DNA from 2 places in the Enterococcus sp. JNUCC 77 genome. Region 1 is predicted to be linked to the other one. Evidence: a T-box and tRNA genes for the amino acid it is inferred to sense, from the RefSeq annotation. Region 1 holds a T-box; the other holds one or more tRNA genes.
The links. The T-box of region 1 lies ahead of leuS (leucine--tRNA ligase). A T-box ahead of a tRNA ligase gene usually reads a tRNA of that ligase, here a tRNA-Leu.
Positions count from the first base shown of each region.

Region 1 (3,421 bases):
AAATCTTAGGTAGTACCAAGAACTACCCGCCCATTGTGGCATCGTATTGGTTTCACGACGACCTTTTTTTCCAGTTTCAGGATCAACCACATTCACCCAGTCAGAAATGTTGGCCAAAGGTGATTCACCAGTGCCACTTGGTTGGATATTTTCAGCAATAGGTAATTCCAATGGCAATTCTTCTTCCGGAACTACTGTAGTCGTGCCATCTTCCCAATGAATAATTGGAATTGGCTCACCCCAATAACGTTGACGAGAAAATAGCCAATCTCTTAAGCGATAGCTAATTTCTTTTTTACCGACACCTTTTTCTTCTAGCCAAGGAACAATTTTATCAATCGCATCTTGCTTGTTTAAACCATCTAAAAAGTCAGAATTAATATGCTCACCGTCACCAGTATAAGCTTCTTTTTCAACATCGCCGCCAGCTAAAACGGGAACGATTGGCAAATCAAAGGTTTTAGCAAATTCATAATCTCGTTCATCATGGGCTGGTACCGCCATAATCGCACCAGTTCCATAAGAAGCTAAAACGTAATCCCCAATCCAAATTGGCATTTCTTTTCCATTAACAGGATTGATTGCGTACGCACCAGTGAAGACACCAGTTTTTTCTTTAGCTAAATCCGTCCGGTTCAAATCAGATTTTTTAGCTGCTTCGGCAATATAAGCATCTACAGCTGCTTTTTGGCCAGGACTAGTAATACGTTGTACCAAATCTAATTCAGGTGCTAGAACAGCATAAGTTGCCCCAAATAAAGTATCTGGACGAGTCGTAAATACGGTAAATTCTTCTTTCGTGTCTTTAATATTAAAAGCTACATTGGCTCCTACAGAACGGCCAATCCAGTTCCGTTGCATTTCTTTAATGCTTTCTGGCCAATCTACCAAATCTAAATCATCTAATAAACGGTCAGCATAAGCTGTAATTTTTAACATCCATTGACGCATTGGTTTACGGACAACATCGTAGTTCCCTCGTTCACTCTTGCCATCAATGACTTCTTCATTTGAAATAACTGTCCCTAATTCTGGTACCCAGTTAACTGCGACTTCTGCTTCATAAGCCAAGCCATGTTCATACATTTTTTCAAAAATCCATTGGGTCCATTTGTAATAATCAGGATCAGTCGTGTTAATTTCACGATTCCAGTCATAACTAAAACCTAGTGAATTAATTTGGCGTTTAAACGTTTCAATATTTTTCTTAGTAAATTCTGCGGGATCATTACCAGTATCTAAGGCATATTGTTCTGCTGGTAAACCAAAAGCATCCCAGCCCATCGGATGTAAAACATTAAAGCCTTGTGCTCTTTTTAAGCGAGAAACAACATCCGTTGCCGTGTATCCTTCTGGATGTCCGACGTGTAAACCTTGTCCTGATGGATAGGGAAACATATCTAAGGCATAAAATTTTGGACTGCCAACTTCATCTTTTGTGTTAAAAGTATTATGTTTAGCCCAATACTTTTGCCACTTGCGTTCAATAGTTTTGTGATTGTAACTCATCATGTTCCTCCTTATAATAAAAAAAGCCCCATAGAAGCAACTTCTATAGGACGTTATTAACGTGGTACCACCTATTTTTATCTGCCAATGCAGACCTTAAATGACGATAACGGGTCTCCCCGGAAAAATCAGCTCTAAGGTAAGTTCGAATTTCAAACCTGTGCACTCACAGCCCCGTACACTCTCTGAAAAGTTGGCCTTCTACTACTCCTTGTCAACACTTATATGAAATTAATTTAATCTTAGCAGATTCAAATAGTAAATTCAATTTAATTCCATCGATAAAACCTAAGAAAAATCCATTTTTCTGCTATAATAGTCTCGTTTAGTAAGAAAACATCATGAAACGATGTATTTTAAGGAGTTCCTATGAAAAATAAAATGTACTATCAATTAGCCGGCAGTTTTACTTTACTGTTTTTTGTGGCTTTGTGTTATATCCTACGTTTTTATCCAGATACCTTGACAGGTTTTGATCGTGGCATTATTTCAGTTGTCCACAGTTTATCCCCAGGTGCCGACAGCTTTTTTATCTGGCTAACTAAATTTGGCAATCCAGTATCAGTAGTGATTTTAACTATAGTCTTTCTTGGACTATTTTGGTTCAATCGACAAAAGTTAACAGCCTTATGGTTTGGAATAAATATTGTTGGAATCTGCGGCATCTTAAATCCTGTTATCAAACAATTTTTCAAACGTCCACGTCCAACTATTTTACCCCATCTGGTTGAAGAACACAGCTATAGTTTCCCCAGCGGACATGCGGTAACCAGTATGATTTTATTTGGCACCTTGATTTTTGTCATGCCACTATTTTTCAAAAATACTTCTTTACGATTAGTAGCGCAAATTGTTTTAGGACTGTTAATTTTGGGAATTGGCGTCAGTCGAATTTACGTTGGCGTGCATTATCCTAGCGATGTGCTTGGCGGCTTTTTACTAGGGATTAGCTGGCTATTATTTAGCTTTCCTTATTATCGTGAAAAAAAACTGATTTATGATATGAAACAGATTGGAAGAAAATAAAATGTTTGAATATAGTGATGATCCAAATAAACGATACCATTCTTGGAATTATGCGTTACGGCAAGAATTCGGTGGAAAGATTTTTAAAGTGCCGATTGACGGAGGCTTTGATTGCCCAAATCGAGATGGCACTGTTGCCCATGGCGGTTGTACATTTTGTAGCGTTTCTGGTTCTGGTGACATGATGGTCGCCCCGACTGATCCGCTACCAGCACAATTTAGTAAAGAAATCGACATGATGCATTTAAAATGGCCTAAAGTCGATCAATATATTGTTTATTTCCAAAATTTCACCAATACCCATGCACCAGTAGAAGTTATCCGTGAACGCTTTGAACAGGTAGTGAATCTGCCGGGTGTTGTTGGTTTATCTGTCGGTACTCGTCCCGATTGTTTGCCGCCTGAAGTCGTTGAATATTTAGCTGAATTAAATCAAAGACTTTATCTATGGGTGGAATTAGGATTACAAACAACTTATGAGGAATCTAGCAACTTAATCAATCGTGCCCATGATTATCCCACGTACATTGATGCTGTCGAACGTCTACGTAAGCATAATATTAATGTCTGTACCCACTTAATTAACGGATTGCCAGGCGAAAATTTAGAAATGATGCGGGAAAATGTCCGCCGGACAATTTTAGACTCAGACATTCAAGGCATCAAATTGCATTTATTGCATTTAATGAAAAAAACGCGGATGTTGCGAGACTATTCAGACGGTCGTCTCCAACTGATGAGTAAAAGAGATTACGTTTCGGTCATCTGTGACCAATTAGAAATGATTCCGCCAGAAATTATTATTCATCGTTTGACTGGAGATGCCCCTTGGGATGCATTAGTCGGTCCCATGTGGAGTCTGAAAAAATGGGAAGTTCTTAATGCG
Region 1 is NZ_JBTHIG010000001.1:253,720-257,140, reverse strand. Features, by position in the region: gene leuS (leucine--tRNA ligase) at 1-1,509, opposite strand, end outside; T-box leader at 1,553-1,736, opposite strand; gene ACVWNY_RS01365 (phosphatase PAP2 family protein) at 1,879-2,535, shown strand; gene mnmL (tRNA modification radical SAM protein MnmL/YtqA) at 2,537-3,421, shown strand, end outside.

Region 2 (3,421 bases), 1.2 Mb from region 1:
CCAACTGATAATAGCTGTGTTGATTTTTACTCCAGGTTAAGCCTGCATCAATTACCTTTTCCGCTTTATCAAGATTTTTTTTATCAAACAGAAAGTTTCCATAATTAGTAAAAATATTGACTAACTCAAGTCGCTCTGAATAATCTGCCATCATTGTTTTATATAATTGAAAACTTTCACTATATAAACGTTCCGCTTCACTAAAGTTTCCAAGAATTTGTTGCATCTTACCAGCAAAGCATAATAACAATATTTTTTGATCAAAATAGCCCTGTGATTTATGGGTAAAAAAAACTGACAAACCTTTTTTGATTTTTTCTAATGCTTTTTTCGGATCATTATCAATATAATAACTGCAAATACCTTTAAAATAATATAGTAACTGTAAATCCTTATCTAAATAAATCGTCTTTCTAGCCTCTAAAAAAGCCAAAATACCTTCGATTTCTAAATAGCCTTGTTGCCTTAAATACATAAACATTTTATTAAAATATTTGCGTAACAGTAATTCTTCAGGCAATAAGTCACCAATTAATTGAATCACACTGATACCCAAACGTTGACTTAATTGAGAAATAACTAAAATATTAGGAATTTCTTCATCATTTTCGATGCGGCTTAAAACACTTTGCGAGCAGATATCCTGTGACAACTCTTTTTGAGTAAAACCACGCTCTTTACGGAATTCCTTTAATGCTTCACCAATCGTTACCATGATTTCCTCCAAATATGCAAATTCGCATTTTCTTTATTTTATCCTAAAGAAATGATAGTGACAAGAATCCTTTGATTTAACTTATTGTAATCGGTTCAATTATTTTGTCCCTCCCAGCGCTCGTGCTATACTTTTTCAGATAGATTTCGAATTTTTGTAACAATTAAATAAAATTAACTATAAACAAGAAGGAAAGTGAAAAAATGACCCTAACAATCAATCAAATTTTGAAATTAACTGGAGAAAAAGAGTTTATTTGGCAACCATTAAAGAGTTGGTCTGTTCCTTTATCTGAGGATTTTCACTTTGTACAAGACGGAAATTTTGATTTAAGTAATTCTTTTTTTGCTCAATACCAAGAAAAAACTTACTTAATGCCTGGCTATGTTGTCTTTATTCCCGATCGTGACTCGTTTGTAATCCAGTATTCCTTAGAAGAATTTTCAGACCAAAAATTAACTCCAATTGAAAGTAGCCAGCGAAAACTATTTGAGTTAAAAGCACTGATTGAGTATTTAGATTCCACTACACCACAAGATTTCTTTACTTGGTAAAACTAGTAGATGATCATCTACTAGCTTTTTTATTATAAATTAGTTCTCGATGTGTTTATTTTCTTCTTTAAGTGAATTGTTGATAATAGTATAATAACTTATAAAGGTTGGTATCATAATAAATTTTTATAAGGAGTTTAATGATGGGGAAAAAATATGTTGTTACCGAAGAATCTGGTTGCGGTTGTTGGAGTGTTATTGGCTTTCTATTTTTATGCTCAATCTTCATTACGATTGCACCTTACTTGTTATTTATTTTAATCATTGCAGTCATCATTGGACTAATTATCTATATTCCAAAGATGAGGCAAAGAAAACAGCATGCCGCAGAAGAAGCTGAGCTTGCTGAACGCGAAAGACAATTAGAATTACGAGCAAAAAGAATCGCGCTTGAAAAAAGAGAGCGTGAATTGAATGATCATAAGGAAATTGATAATGATGGCTGGGATGATTTTTAAATATTAAAGCAGTACTTTAAAAATCTTTCCGCAGATTTTCCATGAAAAGAATAAAAAAAACACATTAGCAACATTGCTTTAACAATGTTACTAATGTGTTTTTTAGTGCGGCGAATGAGACTCGAACTCACACGGGCCAAAGCCCACAAGATCCTTAGTCTTGCTTGTCTACCAATTCCAACACCACCGCATTATTTTATACTATAGTTGTATCATAGACATAAATAATATTACCATTCAAATCAGCAATGCCCCGGAAAAATTTCCGATCTTCTTGTTGCTGCCAAGCTTCACGAAACATAAAAAAGTCGTCATGTTTCACTTCTAATTGGGCAATTTCACCTGATCGCAGTTGTTTGATTTTTTCTTCAAATGGATTTTGCATCTTATCACCTCAAAAAAGAGCGGCGATTTCCCGCTCTTATTCTTTAAAATATTTTGTATTTTCAACTGCATCACTATCTTCTTGTAAAATACCTCGCAATGAACGATCTAAGCGGCCACCTTTTCGGATTTGATTCTTTTTGATCGAAGGTTGGTTAGGAACTTCTCGATCTTCTGCTAATAAAATATAGTTTTCTGGATCCTTTAACATACTATTTAACAGTTCTCTCTGAGAAATTTTATCTTCAGGCTCATCTGGAATCAAAGAAGCTGGAACATAAGTTGGCTCAAATTGCGCTAGATTTTTTTGCTCTGGTTTGAAACGTAGTTTATGGTCATTCTTCTCTGGTACCTCTTCAAAAAGTGAACGAGGTTTTTTCAGATCGCTTCCAATAGGACCATAGTCTGGTAAATTTTGACGATGTTTTGCCAATTCTCTTTTTGGTTTATCATCAGTGTGAACGGGACGTCTTTTGGTTGGTCGGCTAATTTCTCTTTCAAATACTGTTTTCTCGTCTAAACGAAAATCAGTAATTAAATTAATTCCACCTTCAAATTTATCCTTTGTGCTTTCACTATGCAATTTTACACCTAATTCATCGTCGTAAGCAGGAAAACGTGCTCGTTTTCCGTCAAATGATTGATCACTCATAGCCATTCATCCTATCTTATTTTGTACTTAAATTCTAGCACAAATTAGAGAAAATATCTTATATTCTTATCGATAAAAATAAATTTGCATGACCTTCAATTACTTTTTCTGAAAATAATTTTTCTAGAATTGACAAATTACCATTAAACTGGCGTGGATTAATCAAATCAGCCAATCTCAGAACCTTGTCGTTTTCTCCGCGATTCACAATATACGCACTATATTCTTCTTGATTAAAACGCAATACACCAAAGACATCTTCTGTTTCAGTATAAAATGGATAGAATTCACCATTCATAAGAGAGCTATGTGTCTTTCTGCGTTTGATCCATTTATGACAATCTTGATAAATCGTTGGATTCACGTGATTCCATGGGAAATATTTTCGATTGTCAGGATCTGTTCCACCGGTTACTCCAGCTTCATCACCATAATAAACACAAGGGATACCGGGCATCATGAATAATAATCCCCAGGCGACATCTAAATCATCTTCTGATTGATTCAACATTGTAAAAATTCGTTCTGTATCATGTGTCCCAAGGTTATTTAATTGATTGTAGTAAAAATCTTTCGGATAGTTGGCTTGAATTTCTACCATTTCCTTAGTAATTTGACTCATCTTTTTTTGCATTGTTAAAATATCTAGAATCTGTTG
Region 2 is NZ_JBTHIG010000001.1:1,488,962-1,492,382, forward strand. Features, by position in the region: gene ACVWNY_RS07320 (helix-turn-helix domain-containing protein) at 1-715, opposite strand, end outside; gene ACVWNY_RS07325 (hypothetical protein) at 919-1,269, shown strand; gene ACVWNY_RS07330 (hypothetical protein) at 1,413-1,727, shown strand; tRNA gene ACVWNY_RS07335 (tRNA-Leu) at 1,834-1,917, opposite strand; gene ACVWNY_RS07340 (protein YkzS) at 1,924-2,112, opposite strand; gene ACVWNY_RS07345 (hypothetical protein) at 2,149-2,763, opposite strand; gene ACVWNY_RS07350 (glycoside hydrolase family 13 protein) at 2,822-3,421, opposite strand, start outside.
Region 2: it has a tRNA-Leu gene. The T-box ahead of leuS (leucine--tRNA ligase) is inferred to sense a tRNA for this amino acid. The anticodon was not compared.